3 regions of the Brevibacillus sp. genome follow, and region 1 is predicted to be linked to each of the others. Evidence: riboswitches for the same ligand, from Rfam matches in the RefSeq annotation. Region 1 holds a riboswitch; each other region holds the start of a gene.

Region 1 (5,797 bases):
CACGCTTCGCTTGGTACTATAAATATCAAGCAACTCACGGCTTTTCTAAAAGCAACAATTTCTTAGAAAAGAGCGTTTCATAAAAAGGAAGAAGAACAGCGCAAACAACAGCGTGCTCGTACTGTTGAACAAAAAGGTCAACTGAAAGGAAAAGGTAGCGATGACCCCGGCAAGCGAAGTGCCGATCGCCATGCCGAGATTGTTGCCTACGTAGACGATGTTAAACAGCTCTCGGCGCTGCTCCTTCCAGCGAAAGCCAATAAATGCCTGGATCGCCGGAAAAGAAAGGTTGAAAGTAAAGCCCAAACAGGTCATGAGCACGAGATAGACGGGCCAGCTGCTGATGAACGGAATGGACAGCTGAATCAATCCTTGAAAAAGCAGCGCTCCCACGATGAGACGCTTGGCGCCCAAGCGGTGAAACAGGGAGCCGCCGACGAATTGCCCGGCAATGCCCGCCAAAGACTGGACCATCAAAACAAAGCCGGCTTCGGTCATGGAGCGTTGGAGAATCGTATGTACGTACAAAGTAGTCAACGGCCACATGAAAGCGCTGCCAGCAGAATTGATAAAGCTTGCAACGAGAAAAAACAGGGCTTCCTGCGGGTAACGCTGAAAAAACGCGGATGGAGAAAGCACGACAAGTCACCCCTTGGAAACGAGTATGAAGGTAGTATAAAGAATATTGCAAATTTTGTAAATGTTAAAGTATAAAAAGTTAAGCTACCCAAATAAAGGCTGCTCCACATTGTAAAGATTCGAGTATACTAAACAAGTGGTGAGATGAGTTCAAGTAGATACAGAGAATAAAAGGTGGAGTAGTTCTTTATGCGAATATGGAAACGAGTGTTGCTCCTGATGCTTGTCGTGATTGCCACGACAGCGGGTTATTACGGATACTCCTTTTATGAGTTTGCTCAAAATATCCAGGCTCCTAATGTTGTTACACCTGCCCCGCCGGATGGCGGAGCCGCAACGAAAGCGGCGGAGATACCCGAGTGGGATGGTCAAGAGCGTGTGAACATCTTGCTGATGGGTGTGGATCGCAGGGGAATGAAAAATAACGGGCTTCCCCGTTCCGACTCCATGATGCTGGTCAGTATCGACCCGGCATCCAAGCGTTACGATCTGTTCTCCATTTTGCGGGATACGTATGTGGACATTCCCGGAAATGGCAGCTCGCGTATCAACTCGGCGATTGTAGACGGCGGGCCTGAGCTGGCGATGAAGACGGTCAGCCAGTTTACCGGACTTCCTGTGGATCGCTACGTCATTACCGATTTCGAAGGCTTCAAGGCGCTGATCGACGCGGTGGGCGGCGTCGAGATCGACGTAGAGAAAAACATGTATTACCATGACCCGACAGATAAAGGCGTCTACGATATCAATCTGAAAAAAGGTGTGCAGCAGTTGGATGGCAACAAGGCGTTGCAGTACGTCCGTTTCCGCCATGACGCCACATCCGACTATACGCGCACCGAGCGTCAGCGCAAATTGCTCGCCGCTGTAGCGAGCCAGATGAAGAGCGGCACATCCCTGATCCAGTTGCCGTCCATCCTCAAACAAGTGGCGCCGTACATCCAGACGAACATCAGCTCCATGGACATGCTGAAGCTGTCCGCGCTCGGCTTGAAGCTCGATACGATGCAACCGGGCAACTATCAGCTGCCGCCGATGGGAATGTTCCGGGAATCGCACAAGGCAGGAGCCGTGCTCATTCCCGACGTAGACCAGATTCAGTCGTTCATTCAGGAAAAGCTTGAGCCGCCGACTGAAACGATGCAACAAGAGGACAACAAAACAGACGACAGTACAGACAGCAAAGACAGCACGCGAATGTAGCGTGCTGTTTTTTTGCATATTTGGGCACACTATCCATGATTTTCTACAGTACAGGCACATTGGGGTGAATGAGATGGACCAGGAGTTCCTGCATAGATGGTGTTCGCATGGCGGATGCCAAAGTCGTGTACAGCGAGCTTATTCCGAAGCTGAGGGAAATCGATCAGGATAGACTGAATATCGATCATGTCGAAAGGCACTTGGGACTGGGGAAACGAGCAAGGGCATGCGGGACAAGGCGAATTTGCAATCAGACAAAAAACTTTTAGGCGGGCAAATACGGGTGGCATTGTACAATGAGCACTTTGCGAAAAAAGGCATTGGCAGCATCTCCTCCCGTTACAGCAAAATGATGAAAACGATGGAGGGCGCATTGGAAAAGGAAATCGAGAAAGAACTGCAAAAAGTCGTCAAAAAATTGCAGCAACTGGACGTCGATCCGGCGGGATTTGGCATCGTCTACCGTGCCCAGCAGAGGGGATTGAAAGAGATGACGAACCGCGACTGGAGAAAAATTTTCCGGCAGGCGTCTTTTCGTTTTCATGTTCAGGCAACCATTATCCGCAACGGAGTGATGGATTAAAAAAGTTTTTCCTGGGATTGCTATTGACGGGATATTTTCAAAAAGGATATAATCCGGTTTGTATCATGAAAATATGAAAAACGAACATAATATACGTGGAAATCTTTCTTATCAAGAGAGGCGGAGGGACAGGCCCGATGAAGCCCGGCAACCGGTTCATTTTTTCGAAAATGAGCGTCGCGGTGCCAATTCCTACAAGATTGGTTGGATCTTGATAGATGAGAAGGGTGGATGCGAACGTATACATGCGTTGCAGCCCCTTTTTCGTTTATGAAAAAAGGGGCTTTCTGTTTTTCACAAGGCATGTAGACAGATTTTGCTGGGAGGTGGATGCGTTGATTCAATTGCAACAACTGCATAAAAGCTATCAAGTACAAGGCAAGACGATTCCGGCATTGCTCGGGATTGACCTTTCCATAGATAAAGGGGAAATTTACGGGATCATCGGGCATTCCGGTGCGGGGAAAAGTACCCTGATTCGTTGCATCAACCTGTTGGAGCGCCCTACGTCAGGACAAGTCGTTGTCGACGGAGTGGATTTGACCAAGCTCGATGACAGCAAGCTTCAGGAAAAGCGCCGCCAGATCGGGATGATTTTCCAACACTTTAACCTGTTGTCTTCCGCGACCGTAGGCGAGAATGTCGCTTTCCCGCTCAAGCTCGCCAATCGCTCGAAGGCTGAAATCCAGAAAAAAGTGGACGAGCTGCTCAAACTGGTCGGGCTGGAAGCGCATCGGGACAAGTACCCGTCGCAATTGTCCGGCGGTCAGAAGCAGCGCGTAGGCATCGCCCGAGCGCTGGCCAATGATCCGAAAGTGTTGCTGTGTGACGAAGCGACTTCCGCCCTCGATCCGCAGACGACGAACTCGATTCTCGCGCTCTTGCTCGATATCAACCGCAAACTGGGATTGACCATCGTGCTGATCACGCACGAAATGCACGTGATCCGTTCCATCTGCGACCGCGTAGGCGTCATCGATGGCGGAAAAATTGTCGAGTCGGGTGAGGTTCTGGACGTGTTTCTCAAGCCGCAGCATCCGACGACACAGGAATTTGTCGAGCAGGTGGCCGATTCCAGCGAGCTGCGGGAAGCAGTCGCGCACGAAAAGGCGGCAGGAAACCGCACGATTGCCCGCGTCACATTCCTGGGGGAAATGACGTACCAGCCGATCTTGTTCCAGACGATGCAAGAAACAGGCACGGTGTTCAGCATCTTGCAAGGAACGATTTCCCGCATGAAGGATACGCCGTACGGCCAACTGGTCGTCGAGCTGGAAGGCGATGTCCGTCAAAACGAAAAAACCATCGAGACGTTGCGTCAGCGTGGCTTGGAAGTAGAGGTGATATAGATGGACTGGACTTTGGAAAATGTGGATTGGTCGGAGATCGCCGAGGGAACAATAGATACGCTGACGATGCTTGGCTTCTCGACACTGTTTACCATCCTGATTGGTTTGCCGCTGGGGATTATTTTGTTCCTGACTTCTCGCGGACAGCTTTTGCAAAACCAGGTGTTTTATGCGATTGCCTCATTCGTTGTCAATATACTGCGTTCTGTACCGTTTATCATTTTGATGATCTTGCTGATTCCTGTGACAAAAGTAATTGTGGGTACTTCACTCGGGGTACTCGGAGCGATTCCGCCGCTCGTCATCGGTGCAGCCCCGTTTTTTGCGCGGCTGGTGGAAACCTCGCTGAGAGAGGTGGATCGAGGAGTCATCGAAGCCGCTCAGTCGATGGGAGCCTCCAACTGGCAAATCATCTGGAACGTGCTGCTTCCTGAATCGCGTCCAGGTCTGGTGGCCGGGATTACGATCACGACAGTTGCCCTTGTCTCTTACACCGCGATGTCCGGCGTAATCGGCGGCGGCGGGCTGGGAGATTTGGCAATCCGCTACGGCTACCAACGCTTCCAGACAGATGTCATGATTGTTACAGTGATTATTTTGCTCGTGTTGGTCCAGATCTTGCAGTCGCTGGGGGATCGCCTGGTTATGCGATTCAGCCGCAAGTAAGGTCTTTCCATATAAGCTTTGCAGAACACAGACCAAAAAATAGGGGGAAATCATTTATGAAAAAATTAGTCGTATCTGTACTTTCTACCGTATTGGCATTTTCCTTGGCAGCGTGCGGAAGCAAAACGGAAACAGCTCCAACTCCAACTGAAGGCGGCGCACAAGGCGGACAACAGCAAGAAGTAACGTTGAAAGTAGGCGCTTCTCCGGTTCCACACGCAGCCATTTTGAAGTTCATCGCTCCAAAGCTGAAAGAACAAGGTGTTAACCTGGAAGTGAAAGAGTTTACCGATTACGTACAACCAAACGTACAGCTGAATGAAAAGCAACTGGACGCAAACTTCTTCCAGCACAAGCCTTACCTGGAAGAGTTCAATAAAGGTCAAAACATGGACTTGCAGCCAGTAATCGCCGTGCACATCGAGCCTTTCGGTGCTTACAGCAAAAAAGTAAAATCCGTTGACGAGCTGGCAGAAGGCGCAACCATTGCTTTGCCAAACGACCCGACCAATAGCGGACGCGCGCTCGCACTGTTGGAGAAAAACGGCGTGATCAAGCTCAAAGAAGGCGCTGGCATCAGCGGAACGGTAAAAGACGTTGTAGAAAACAAGAAAAACCTGAAGTTCAAAGAAGTAGAAGCTGCTATGCTGCCACGCGTCCTGGAGGAAGTTGACCTGGCGCTGATCAACACCAACTACGCACTCGAAGCAAAACTGGTGCCGACAAAAGACGCTCTCTTCCTTGAAGACAAAGAGTCTCCATATGCGAACTTCCTGGTAGCTCGTCCTGACAACAAAGATTCCGAAGCGATCCAAAAGCTGGCGAAAGAACTGAACAGCCCAGAAGTGAAAAAGTTCATTGAAGATGAATACAAAGGTTCCATCGTTCCTGCATTCTAAGGAACAGCTAATTGATGAATCAACAAATAAACCCAATTTGGCCCGTGTGGCTGGTTGGGTTTATTTTCATTTATAAAAGTATAAATATTCGTAAAATTTAATTAAATCTCACCGAACCCCATTCTCAAGACGATTTTTGTCGAGTATATTGTGGTGGCGATAGAAAAAATTTGATAAGGGGGAAAATTCAGATGAACAAAACATTCAAACTACTTTTCGGCGTGTCGCTTGTGGCTGGAAGTATTTTGGCAGGATGTTCCGGGAACCAGGCCGCCGCTCCGCCTTCTGCACCTGCCGAGCAAAAAGCAGGAGAAGCCAAGCAGACGGCGAGCGCTGGCAAGCCGCAAGTGTTCAGGGCCAACCTGACAAGCGAGCCTTCGACGGCGGACCCTGGGCTTGCCAAGGATGCTACGTCAGGGGCGGTCGTCCGTGCTACTTTTGACGGCTTGACCAGATTA
Region 2 (5,797 bases), on a different contig from region 1:
CAGCGTGAGCGCCCAGACGAAAAGCGACAAGGTGTACATCAAAGGTCTTGTGACACCGGACGTGACCAAGGTGGTCGTGACCAAGCCGAACGGTGATATCATCGAGACGGTGCCGACCAGCGAGCACTCGTTTACCGTCAGCTTCCCTGCCGTCGGTACGTCCGCCGAGCAGTATGTGACTGTTCAGGCTTTTGCGGGAAGCGTGCTTGCCGACACGGAGAAAGTAAAGCTCGTAGCGCAAACGGAAGAGGACAAAAACAGGCTGCTCCATATGTTCACGGTTTATGACGCGAAAAAAGCAGAGTGGCAAGTCAAAGGGATTGTCAAGCACGGGGCGGAGCGGGTTGTCGTCACGTATAACGGCGTGCGAAAAGAGGCCAGCCTGAAAAAGCTGCTCGATAACGTTGACAGCTTCAGTGTGACTTTCGAGAATCCGACGACGGATGCCAAGAGCAGCAAGGCTGTGATCGAAGTGTATGAGGCCGGGAAAAAGGTGGACGAGGACTCGATTGCGATTGAGCCGAAAAAGACACCGGACAACAATCCGGCAGTAGACTACAGCATTGCGGGCACAGCTGTGCACGACATAAAGAAAAAGCAGATCGAACTGAAAGGTACCGTCAAGGGCTGGGACAAAAAGCAAAAGGCGAAGCTTTTCGCGATTAAACCAGACGGCAAGAAAAAAGAGATCAAGCCCAATGACAAGGGCGAGTACACGCTGGAATTGACGTACAAAGATCGCTCGTACACGGCCAAAGCGATTCAGCTTGAACTGTATGTAAAAGACAAGCTGGTCAAGCAAGCAGACATCGTCCTGAGCACGAAGGTCATCGTCGCGCCGCCTAAGCATGATGAGGATGAGAAGAAGCACAAGCATCCGAATGGCAAAGCGTACGGCTTCTGGAAGAAACACGATGGCAAATGGGACGATGACGATCGGGACGACGATGACCGCGATCGTGACGAAGATGACGACGATCGTGACAAAAAGAAAGACAAGTAGCTGCTGTTACGGCTGTTTGTAAGTCTGGACGTAATCGACCAGTTCGCGGATGTAGTCGCCGAGGATCGGGATCGAGAGAAATTGTGTCAGTAGCGAACCGAGCAGTGCGAGAACGATAGCAGTCCCAATCGTCAAACCAAGACCCCGGGCAAGACCTGCGAGGAAATTGATCCAGAGCAGCTTGCGCGGGGCTGTGTAATTTTGGATGACATCAGCAAGCCGGATATCCTCCAAAAACATGGCGATCTTATCCATGCGCTCGTTCATTTTCCGCACTTCCTGAAGCTCGTGGAGGACTTGATCTATTTTGTGCATGAGCCGATCTGTAGGCGTAGGAGCCACTTGTTTCAACCTCCTTGTTCCTGGAAGCATTGTTTTCTACCAGTTTAGGGAAAAAGCCGACCAGAATCAAGGCGGGGAGGAAAGGTTTGCCTCCGGCTTGCGGGAGGGGTACAATAGACGTACAAAAGTATACGAGGAGGCATCCGAATGGCTGAAACCGTATCCCAAACCTTATCGGAAGAACTGTTCGCGCTCCTGCAAAAAGAGCGCTTTGTGACGTTGGCCACAGTCGATCACGAGACAGGTGCGCCATCCGTCAGTTCCTTGTCCTGGACTTTTGCTGTGAACAGCGGACTCATCCGTTTTGCTGTAGACAGCCGCTCCCGCATTCTCGCCAATATCGCCAAAGAACCGCAGGTCGTGCTGCATTTGATCGGGGCAGGCTCTTCTTTTGCGATCAACGGGCGCGCCGAGCTGAAGGCAGAACGGCTGGAAGGGGTTCCCCTGAAGCTTGCGATGGCGGAGATTGCGATTGACTCTGTCAGAGACGTGATGTTTTACGGTTCGCGCATATCCGTAGAGCCTCAGTACGAAAAGACATACGACAAAAATGCCGCAGCGAAGCTGGACAATCAGGTCATGGACGCCTTGAAAAAAGCGTAGGCGCGGTTGTCACACTCTTGTGGAAAATCTTGTTGACAAGAAACAGCGCTATCCTTTAGTATTAGGTCATTCAAATTGAATAGCAAACTTCTTATCCAGAGAGGCGGAGGGACTGGCCCGATGATGCCCGGCAACCAATCACCTGTATGTTCGTTCATACGGGGAGATAATGGTGCTAATTCCTGCAGAGTTTTTTAACTCTGAAAGATGAGAAGGTCTTGCTTACGGCGACGTAAACAAAGCCTTCTTTCAGAGGAAAGGGGGCTTTTTTCATGCCCCTCGACATCATTGGAGGGAGAGAATTACGGTATGAGACTGGAAACAAAATTGATTCAGGCAGGCGTAGGCAAAGATGAGAAAACGGGTGCGGTGAGCTTCCCCGTCTACTACGCTACCGCTTATCGCCATCCGGCGCTGGGACAGAGCACAGGTTTTGACTATACGCGGACGGCGAATCCTACCCGTTCTGTTTTGGAAGAGACAATCGCTGAGGCAGAGGGAGGCGATGCCGGCTTTGCCTGCGCGTCCGGGATGGCGGCAGTCCATACGGTAATGGGGTTGTTTTCCCAAGGCGATCACCTCATCGTATCGCTCGATTTGTACGGCGGGACGTATCGCTTGTTTGAACAAGTGCTTTCCCGTTACGGGCTTGCTTTTACTTACGTAGATTTGCGCGATCTGGAAGCGGTGAAAAAGGCGCTGCGCGCAGAGACGAAAGCGATTTTCGTCGAGACGCCGACCAATCCGCTCATGCAGATTACAAATATTCGTGAAATAACCAGCCTGGCCAAGCAACACGGGCTTTTGACGATTGTAGACAACACGTTCATGACTCCTTATTGTCAACGCCCGCTAGAGCTTGGGGCTGATGTGATTTTGCACAGCGCAACGAAGTATTTGGGCGGACACAACGATGTGCTGGCAGGGTTGATCGTTACAAAGGGCGAGGAGTTGTCGGAAAAAATCCGGTTTTTGCACAATTCGATCGGCGCGGTGCTGGGGCCGCAGGATAGCTGGCTTCTGGTGCGCGGCATGAAAACGTTGGCGCTGCGCATGGACAGACACCAGTCGAATGCGCTCGCGGTAGCGAAAAAGCTGAAAGAACATCCAGCCGTTGCCGAAGTGTTTTATCCCGGACTGGAAGAGCATCCCGGGCATGAGATTCAGGCGAGCCAGGCGAGCGGATACAGCGGCATGGTTTCGTTCCGGGTACGCTCCCAGGAGCAGGTGGGCTTGTTTCTGCAAAATTTGCGCGTCGTCTCCTTTGCGGAAAGTCTTGGCGGGGTAGAGTCGTTGTGTACGTACCCGGCGACACAGACTCACGCAGACATCCCCGAGGAAGTGCGGGCGTATGTCGGCGTGTGCGATCGATTGCTGAGGCTTTCGGTGGGGATTGAACATCCGGATGATTTGATCGCTGATTTGTTTCAAGCGCTGGATGCAAGTCTCGTCGTTGGGGGGGCTGTTCGATGAATTTCGCGACAAAAGTTTTGCATGGCTCCACAGGCATCGATCCGTTTACAGGTGCGTCGTCGGTTCCGATTTACCAGGCTTCCACTTTTCATCAGTTTGATATCGATCAGCCGGGCACATACGATTACGCCCGCTCGGGGAACCCGACGAGACATGCGCTGGAAGAAGCGATCGCCGCACTCGAAGGCGGAGCGCGCGGGTTCGCCTTTTCTTCCGGCATGGCGGCCATTTCCAGTGTGTTCATGCTCTTTTCGGCGGGCGATCATATCGTGGTCGCGGAAGATGTGTACGGCGGCACTTTCCGTTTTCTGACGAGAGTGCTGTCGAGAATGGGAATTTCCGTCACGTTTGTGGATGCGACACAGACGGAAGCGGTGCGCGCGGCGATCACTCCGGCTACTAGAGGGGTCTATCTGGAAACTCCGTCCAATCCGACGTTGAAAGTGACCGATATCGCTGCCGTTTCCGCCATTGCGAAAGAGCATGACCTGCTCGTCATCGTGGACAACACGTTCCTGACGCCGTACTATCAGCGGCCATTGGAGCTGGGGGCGGATATCGTCATCCACAGTGCAACCAAGTTTATCGGCGGCCACAGCGACGTTGTTGCAGGTCTGGCGGTAACCCGCGATGAAGCGCTCGGCGAACAGCTGTACCTCATCCAAAACGGCATGGGAGCCGTTCTCGGCGTTCAGGATTGCTGGCTGGTCATGAGAGGGCTGAAGACGCTCAAAGCGCGTCTGGATGTCAGCACGAAGTCTGCCGGAGTTTTGGCGGAATGGCTTTCTTGCCACCCCGAAGTGAGCCGCGTCTACTATACAGGCTTGGCTGAGCATCCGGGACATCTCGTTCAGCAAAAACAGGCGAGCGGCCACGGCGCCGTATTGTCTTTTGACGTCGGGAGCCGCGAGCGGGCAAAAGCGTTGTTTGACCGCGTAAAGCTGCCGATTGTAGCGGTCAGTCTTGGCGCGGTGGAGACGATTCTCTCGTATCCGGTCATGATGTCGCATGCGGCTATGCCAGCAGAGGAGCGGCAAGCTCGCGGCATTACAGACGGTTTGATCCGGTTGTCCGCAGGTCTGGAAGACGCGGACGATTTGCTGGCAGACTTGAAACAGGCTTTGGAAGCACTGCCGCCTTTGCCATCCGCGATTCCAAGCAAAAAAGAGGCATACTCCCGGGTGTAACGACCCGGGGGCTATGCCTCTTTTTTCTTATGGAGTGCCAGTGCGATTTACGTTGATTTTTCCTTGCGGGGTACGCCCATCGTTGTTGATCTGTTGTTGCTGATTTTCCTGCGCCGGTGTTTCTTCGCGCCTTCTGACATCTCGCGGCAGTTGCGGAATGATCCGTCCGACGATGTCGGCCAATTCCTCTGCGAAGCCGGAGATCGGGTGGCCTCTGCGAATGTCTGCCGCCATTTCTTTCAGCCGCTGAACGATGTCCGGGTCGGCTGTTACGACGGCATTGGCCCCCTGCGGGTCTTCTTTCAGCGCTTCTGCCACAGTGTACTTGATGACGCCGACTTCCGGCCGATCCAATTGGGCGTCTACATCGATCCCGACGACGGCGTATTTGCCAATCACGACGGCTGTGGCGCCATTGACTTTTTTCACGCGAGTAGCCAACTGGACGAGACGGTCGGCGGTCGCCTGCGAAGATTGGTTGTAAGCTGGTTCCGGTGCCGTTTGCTGAACGCGCTGGGTATGGGGCGCTTGCTGTTGGTTGGGTTGTGGCGCAGCCTGGTTCGCTTTGTTGCCCGCCATGCACCCTGACAAAACAAGGCTCGCACCCAGGCAACCAATGATGATCCGTTTCACACGCATACTCCCTTTCCCCGTAGTGCCTCCGATCAGGAGGGCAGGTTACCTGTATTTTGTTCCCCTCCGCCCCATTTCATTCTGCCAAGGGTCGTCTATCTCTGTTCGACCGAACATAGACTGTAGTACATCACGTCGCCACAATTGAGCATCCCTCCAAAAATTGCATACCGTATATAAGAAGGGTAATAGGAGGCGAGATTTTGAAGAAAATCTACGTACTGGACACCAACGTACTCCTGCAAGATCCACGGGCGATGTTCTCTTTCGCTGACAACGAAATTGTCATACCCGCAGTGGTGTTGGAAGAAATCGATTCCAAAAAGCGGTACATGGATGAAATTGGCCGCAACGCACGGTACGTATCGCGGCTCTTTGACAGTTTTCGTGAGCTGGGTCATTTGCACAAAGGCATTACCCTGGAGACAGGCGGGCTCTTTCGGGTGGAGCTGAACCATTCTTCGCTCCATCAGTTGCAAAAGCAATTTACGGAAATGACGAACGACAACCGCATTTTGGCGGTCGCACTCAATTTGCAGGAGGAGGAGAACCAATC
Region 3 (5,797 bases), on a different contig from region 1:
GCTGTTTCAGTGTGAGGCAAGGCCGGAACGGGCCGACCGGGAGGCGATTGTCAGAAGTGCTCTTGCCCATGTGTTTTCGCCATGGGACAAGGAGCTGTATCGCCTCACGGTCAATTTGCCAGTTTCCAACGAAATGGCCATCCGTATTTTGCAAAGGGCAGGTTTTGACGTGATGGCCGAGCAAGTATTCATGACCAGGTCGCTCGTTTAAGCCCAGATCACTCGACTGACGGCTAGGGTTGCGCGTGATACGGAAACGTGATCGTGAATTTGGTGCCGACTTTTGGCTTGCTGGACACGCTTACCGACCCGCCGAACGCGTGGATGACGTGATAGGAGTACGTAAGCCCGAGACCGGTTCCGCTTGTTTTCGTCGAGAAATAAATGGACCCGAGGCGTTTGATCTGGCCTTCGTCCATCCCGATGCCGTTGTCTTTGATGATCAGCATGGCGTTGCTTTTCTCAATGAACAGCGAGAGGGACACTTTGCCGTTGACCGTCTCCTCACAAGCTTCGATCGCATTTTTGATGAAGTTGACCAAGACTTGTTTGAACTCGTCGGGATTGGCCAGGATCGTGACAGGCTTTTCATAAGCTTGCAGCTCCAGCTCGACATTGTGCATATTGGCAAAAGGCAGCATGACTTCCCGCACGACGTAAAGCTGGTCGCATACGTTGATTAGCTCGGTGCGCTCCTTGAGCGGCTTGGACAAAGCGAGATACTCGGTCAGGATCGCTTCCGTCCGCTGGATTTCGTCCATGCTGATGCGGATGTACTGATCGGTTTTCGTAATATTCTCGGGATTTTCCTGAATCAGGCGCAAAAATCCTTTGACCGCTGTGAGCGGATTTCTCACCTCGTGAGCAAGCGATGCGGCGACATGGCTCATCGTTTCGATTTTTTCATTTTGGGCGTGTCGAATAAACAGTTCTTTGTCGGATACGCACTTGCTAAATAGCGACAACAAGAGCCAAATTCCGACAAAGTTTTGAACGGGGATCACGAACAAGTAGTAGGCAGGATGATGGGATACATAGGTGGGAAAGTATAGATAGGTCAACCCCAAAGCTACCAGGGAAAAGAGCGCGCCCGTCAAAAAAATATACAGTGTTTTCCGATAACTGGCTTTGTAACGCCGATACATCAGGAGGGAGATGGCAAAGGTGACAACCAGGGCAAGCAGCGCGAGCCAGATGCCTTCACCACCCAAATAATAGCGGTATAGCGCGGACTCGATCAGCAAGACCAGCGCGATCCGCACTCCCCCATAGACTAGGGCAAAAAATACGATGATGTGCCTGATATCGAAAATCACGCCTTCCGAGACGCTGGTCGCGAAGGTCATGGCCAGAAACATGCAAATCGAGCTGGTCACAAGAATGAAAGCGCGGCTGTAATTGCGCATTCGGTCGCGGTAATAAATATTGAACAGGACAAATGGCGTCAGAGCAAAAAACATCTGCAAAATTACTTCTTTTAGTAGAATCATCGGACATCCCCATCGCAAATTTGCATGGCTGCTTCAATCTACGATATTTCGACAAGAGCCTACACGATTCCTCCAAAATTTGGACGCGCCGACGGAATAAATTTAAAGGAGAAAAGTTTTAAAAACCTAGTTGACAGATGGGTAAAACACGGATTATAGTCTCTATATACTAATACAAAGGTTTCGAAAATAATAACTACTCTTATCCAGAGAAGGCTGAGGGAATGGCCCTATGACGCCCGGCAACCTAGCTGGCAAGATCAATGTCTTGCGAGCCAAGGTGCTAACTCCAACAGGTAGCGATACCTGACAGATAAGAGGCGCGAATCTTGTCGATCAAGCCTCTTTCATCTGTTGAAAGAGGCTTTTCCTTTTGGAAAGGGAAGGTCGTCGCCTCCTCAGCTTGCAGCACAACAAGGAACAAAGAAAAAGGGGGATTTTTCGATGAAAAAGAAACTGGGCCTTATCACATCACTCGTACTGGCAGTATCGGTGGCCTTGACCGCGTGCGGCGGCGGAGCCGATACGAAAAACACGGCGGCAAACGGCGCTTCCGGCGAAAAAGCGAAGCGGATTGCCCTGATCATGCGCCAAAATGTAGGAACGTTTTCGGCTCAATACATTAACGGTGTGAAGCAGGAAGTCGAGAAAAACGGCGGAGAGCTGACAGTATTCAACGCAGATACGGATTTGTCGAAAATGGCGTCGAATCTTGACGCTGCGGTCAACCAAAACTTTGACGGCATCCTGATTGACCACGGTACAGCGGAAGCGTTGCAACAAGGTACGCAAAAAGCTGTCGACAAAAAAATCCCGGTCGTTCTGTTCGACACAGACATCAAGCTGCCTGGCGTGCCGATTGTCGAGCAAGACGACAACAAGCTGGCAGAGCTGAGCCTGGAAAAGCTGGCGGCAGATTCCGGCGGCAAAGGCAACATCGTGAAAATTTGGGTGGCAGGCTTTGCTCCGATGGAAAAACGTCAGGTGACTTATGAAGCGTTCCTGAAAAAATATCCGGATATCAAGGAAGTCGCCGCTTTCGGTTCCGCGACAAACAACACAGCGCTGGATACCCAAGCACAGATGGAAGCCATCCTGAAAAAATATCCGAACAAAGGCGACATCACGGCTGTATGGGCATCTTGGGATGAATTTGCCAAAGGGGCAACCCGTGCGATCTTGCAAGCAGGCCGCACAGAAATCAAAGTATACGGCATCGACCTGAGTGATGAAGACCTGCAACTGATCCAGGAAGCAAATTCGCCATGGGCAGCGACTGCAGCCGTAGATCCATCGAACATCGGACGCACTCACGCAGCGGCTATTTTCCAAAAAATCAAAGGCGAGCAAGTGCCAGACAGCGTGAAGCTGAATCCGGTGTTGGTGAAACAAGAAGATTTGCCTAAGGACAAAAAAGTGACAATGGGCGACTTGTCCCAGTACGTGAAAGAGTGGGGCAAGTAAGCATATAAAGCTGGTTGATTTGGCTATTCCCGTTGATCAGTCAACGGGAATCTTGCTTATTTAAGGGGGTGCGAAAAGTGTCCAGCTTGCAGATGAAAGGGATTGTGAAGCAGTTCTCCGGCGTTCCTGCGCTGCGTTCGGTCGATTTTGAGGTCAAGGCTGGCGAGGTTCATGCGCTTTTAGGGGCGAATGGAGCGGGGAAAAGTACCTTGATGAAAATTTTGACGGGCGCGTATCAGTCTGACGGGGGGAGCATCACGATTGACGGCAAAGAGGTGTCGATCCAATCGCCCCAGGATGCGAAAGCTTTAGGCATCCAGTGCGTGTACCAGGAAGTGGATACGGCGCTGATCCCGTACTTGAGCGTGACGGAAAACATTTTGCTCGATCAGATTGTCTCGGCAGGCCGCAAAGGATTCATGAACTGGCCGAGCTTGCACAAGGAAGCGGAAAGCATTTTGCAGAGCTTCGGCTTTTCCATCCCTGTGCGCATGCTCGTCGAGGAATGTACGCTGTCCGAAAAGCAACTGATCCTGATTGCCCGCGCGACCGTGCAAAAAGCGAAGTACGTCATTTTTGACGAACCGACAGCTCCGTTGAGCACGAAGGAGAGCGAGCGGCTGTTTCTCATCATTGACCAGTTGAAAAAAGCGGGTGTCGGGATCATCTACATTTCCCATCGCCTGCCGGAAATTTTTGAGATATGCGACCGAATCACGATCATGCGGGACGGTCAACTGATCGTGACGAGCGAGACGTCCCACACGACGATGGATGAGGTCATCGGCAACATGCTGGGCAAAAGCTTCGAGGAAGAGTTCCCGAAAGTCGAAGTGCCTGTAGGCGGGGTGCTTCTGGAAGCTGCGGGAGTGGCTGGCGGCAAGGTTCGCCGCGCCGATTTGAGCGTTCGCGAAGGCGAGATTGTCGGGATTGTCGGGCTGGTTGGAGCCGGGAAGACGGAACTGGCGAGACTTTTGTTCGGAGCGGATACCGCCGAGGCGGGACAAGTCAGGCTGAGCGGCAAAGAGGTGCGGCTGCGGTCGCCGAAGGACGCTGTTGATGCGGGAATCGTCCTCGTACCGGAAGAACGGCGCAAAGAAGGCATTTTTGTCGAGGAATCTGTCCAGAACAACTTGTCTGTCTCCGCTTTGGAGAAGTGGTCGCGGCTCGGATTTGTCCGCAGAGGGGCAGAAGCGAAGCAGGCGAGGGAGCTGGTGAGCCGTCTGGGCGTAAAGACGGCAGACATCACACAGCTGGTTGGCTACCTCAGCGGAGGAAACCAGCAAAAAGTCGCGATTGGCAAATGGCTGGATACGGATGCGCAAGTGTTCATGTTCGACGAGCCGACCAAAGGCGTCGACATCGGGGCGAAAAGCGATATTTACCGCCTGATTGGAAAGCTGGCGGAGCAGGGCAAGGGCGTTCTCTACTTTTCTTGCGAGTTTGCCGAAGTATTGGGCATTGCCGACCGGATTTTGGTCATGTTTGAAGGGAAAATCGTCAAGGAGCTGAGCCGCGCGGACGCGACACAGGAGACGATGATGTATTATGCCAGCGGGGGTGAGTAAGGTGGAAGGTAAAAAATTCAGCTTGTTTGATTTTATTTACAAATACGGTACAGTCGCAGTAATTGTGATCGTCATGCTGTTGTTCAGTCTGACCAATCCGTATTTCTTCACGTACGACAACATCACAGACATTTTGCGTTCCATCTCGATCGTAACGTTCGTCGCGATCGGCGTTACGTTTTCACTGATTGTCGGAGGCTTCGACTTGTCTGTCGGTTCGACGGTGTCGTTGACCACAGTCGTTTCGGCTTCCATGATGGTCTGGTACGAGCAGGGCGTGTTTGCCACTTTGGTCGTCCCGATCGCGCTCAGTCTGATTGTCGGATTGGTCAACGCTTTTCTGGTCGTCAAAATCCGCATTCCCGATCTGCTGGCGACACTGGCGATGCTGTACATCGTCAACGGACTTCATATGACTTATTCAAAAGGCTACTCGATTTACGCCAACATGCCGTTGGAAGATGGTTCGATGGCTCCGGGAAAATTCCAGGAATGGTTCCTCTGGCTCGGACAAGGCAAAATTTTATCCCTGCCTGTTCCCGTCATTTTGACCTTTTTATTGGTCGCGGTCACACACGTCTATTTGGCGTATACTCGCCAAGGGCGGATGCTGTACATGACGGGCGGCAATCTGGAAGCGGCGCGTCTCTCCGGCATTCCCGTGAATCGCTATCGCACGCTCGCTTATGTGTTGTCTGCCCTGTTCGCCGGACTGGGCGGGATGCTTTTGGCAGCGCGGATCGGTACGGGCCAGGTGAGCAGCGGCGGCTCGATGCTGATGGATGCAGTGGCGGCCGCGTTTGTCGGCTTCTCCGTTTTCGGCGCGGGCAAGCCGAACGTATTCGGTACGTTCGTCGGCGCGATTTTGATCGGGGTGTTGCTGAACGGCATGACGATGCTGAACGTGCCGTATTACGCCTACGATATTATTAAAGGAACGGTACTGGCGCTTGCTCTTGCGGTGACGTACTATCAGTTGCGCAGGAAAAGAAAAGCGTAAAACATGGCTGTACAGGCAAGGCAGGGAGCTGCGGGAATGCAGGCATCCTGCCTTTTTCTTTTCAATAAAATGGAAAATGTTTCACATGCAGCATCCCTCCGCTATAATACTCTGGGGGGATATAAGTGATCCATTATAAGACGTACATACGCGGAGATGCCTATGAATGGGTAACCTTCGTCCACGGGGCGGGCGGCAGCTCATCCATCTGGTATAAACAGATCAAAGCTTACAAAGAGCATTTCAATATTCTCCTCGTCGATTTGCGCGGTCAC

The links. A riboswitch is a leader RNA that binds a small molecule or an ion and turns the genes downstream of it on or off. The one in region 1 is predicted to bind S-adenosylmethionine.
Region 2: linked by a shared signal. The riboswitch ahead of DEP07_RS00700 (aminotransferase class I/II-fold pyridoxal phosphate-dependent enzyme) and the one ahead of DEP07_RS04850 (methionine ABC transporter ATP-binding protein) in region 1 are both predicted to bind S-adenosylmethionine.
Region 3: linked by a shared signal. The riboswitch ahead of DEP07_RS22730 (sugar ABC transporter substrate-binding protein) and the one ahead of DEP07_RS04850 (methionine ABC transporter ATP-binding protein) in region 1 are both predicted to bind S-adenosylmethionine.

The regions. Positions count from the first base shown of each region.
Region 1 is NZ_DOTK01000022.1:20,387-26,183, forward strand. It holds gene DEP07_RS04835 (MFS transporter) at 46-639, opposite strand; gene DEP07_RS04840 (LCP family protein) at 829-1,842, shown strand; gene DEP07_RS04845 (Ger(x)C family spore germination C-terminal domain-containing protein) at 2,126-2,425, shown strand; SAM riboswitch class I at 2,531-2,650, shown strand; gene DEP07_RS04850 (methionine ABC transporter ATP-binding protein) at 2,761-3,774, shown strand; gene DEP07_RS04855 (methionine ABC transporter permease) at 3,775-4,440, shown strand; gene DEP07_RS04860 (MetQ/NlpA family ABC transporter substrate-binding protein) at 4,497-5,339, shown strand; gene DEP07_RS04865 (peptide ABC transporter substrate-binding protein) at 5,531-5,797, shown strand, end outside.
Region 2 is NZ_DOTK01000005.1:1,273-7,069, reverse strand. It holds gene DEP07_RS00715 (hypothetical protein) at 1-1,003, shown strand, start outside; gene DEP07_RS00710 (DUF5665 domain-containing protein) at 1,010-1,318, opposite strand; gene DEP07_RS00705 (pyridoxamine 5'-phosphate oxidase family protein) at 1,493-1,948, shown strand; SAM riboswitch class I at 2,037-2,162, shown strand; gene DEP07_RS00700 (aminotransferase class I/II-fold pyridoxal phosphate-dependent enzyme) at 2,258-3,421, shown strand; gene DEP07_RS00695 (trans-sulfuration enzyme family protein) at 3,418-4,608, shown strand; gene DEP07_RS00690 (YhcN/YlaJ family sporulation lipoprotein) at 4,636-5,247, opposite strand; gene DEP07_RS00685 (PhoH family protein) at 5,445-5,797, shown strand, end outside.
Region 3 is NZ_DOTK01000078.1:6,214-12,010, reverse strand. It holds gene DEP07_RS22740 (hypothetical protein) at 1-211, shown strand, start outside; gene DEP07_RS22735 (ATP-binding protein) at 234-1,490, opposite strand; SAM riboswitch class I at 1,690-1,810, shown strand; gene DEP07_RS22730 (sugar ABC transporter substrate-binding protein) at 1,935-2,954, shown strand; gene DEP07_RS22725 (sugar ABC transporter ATP-binding protein) at 3,032-4,522, shown strand; gene DEP07_RS22720 (ABC transporter permease) at 4,524-5,522, shown strand; gene DEP07_RS22715 (alpha/beta fold hydrolase) at 5,648-5,797, shown strand, end outside.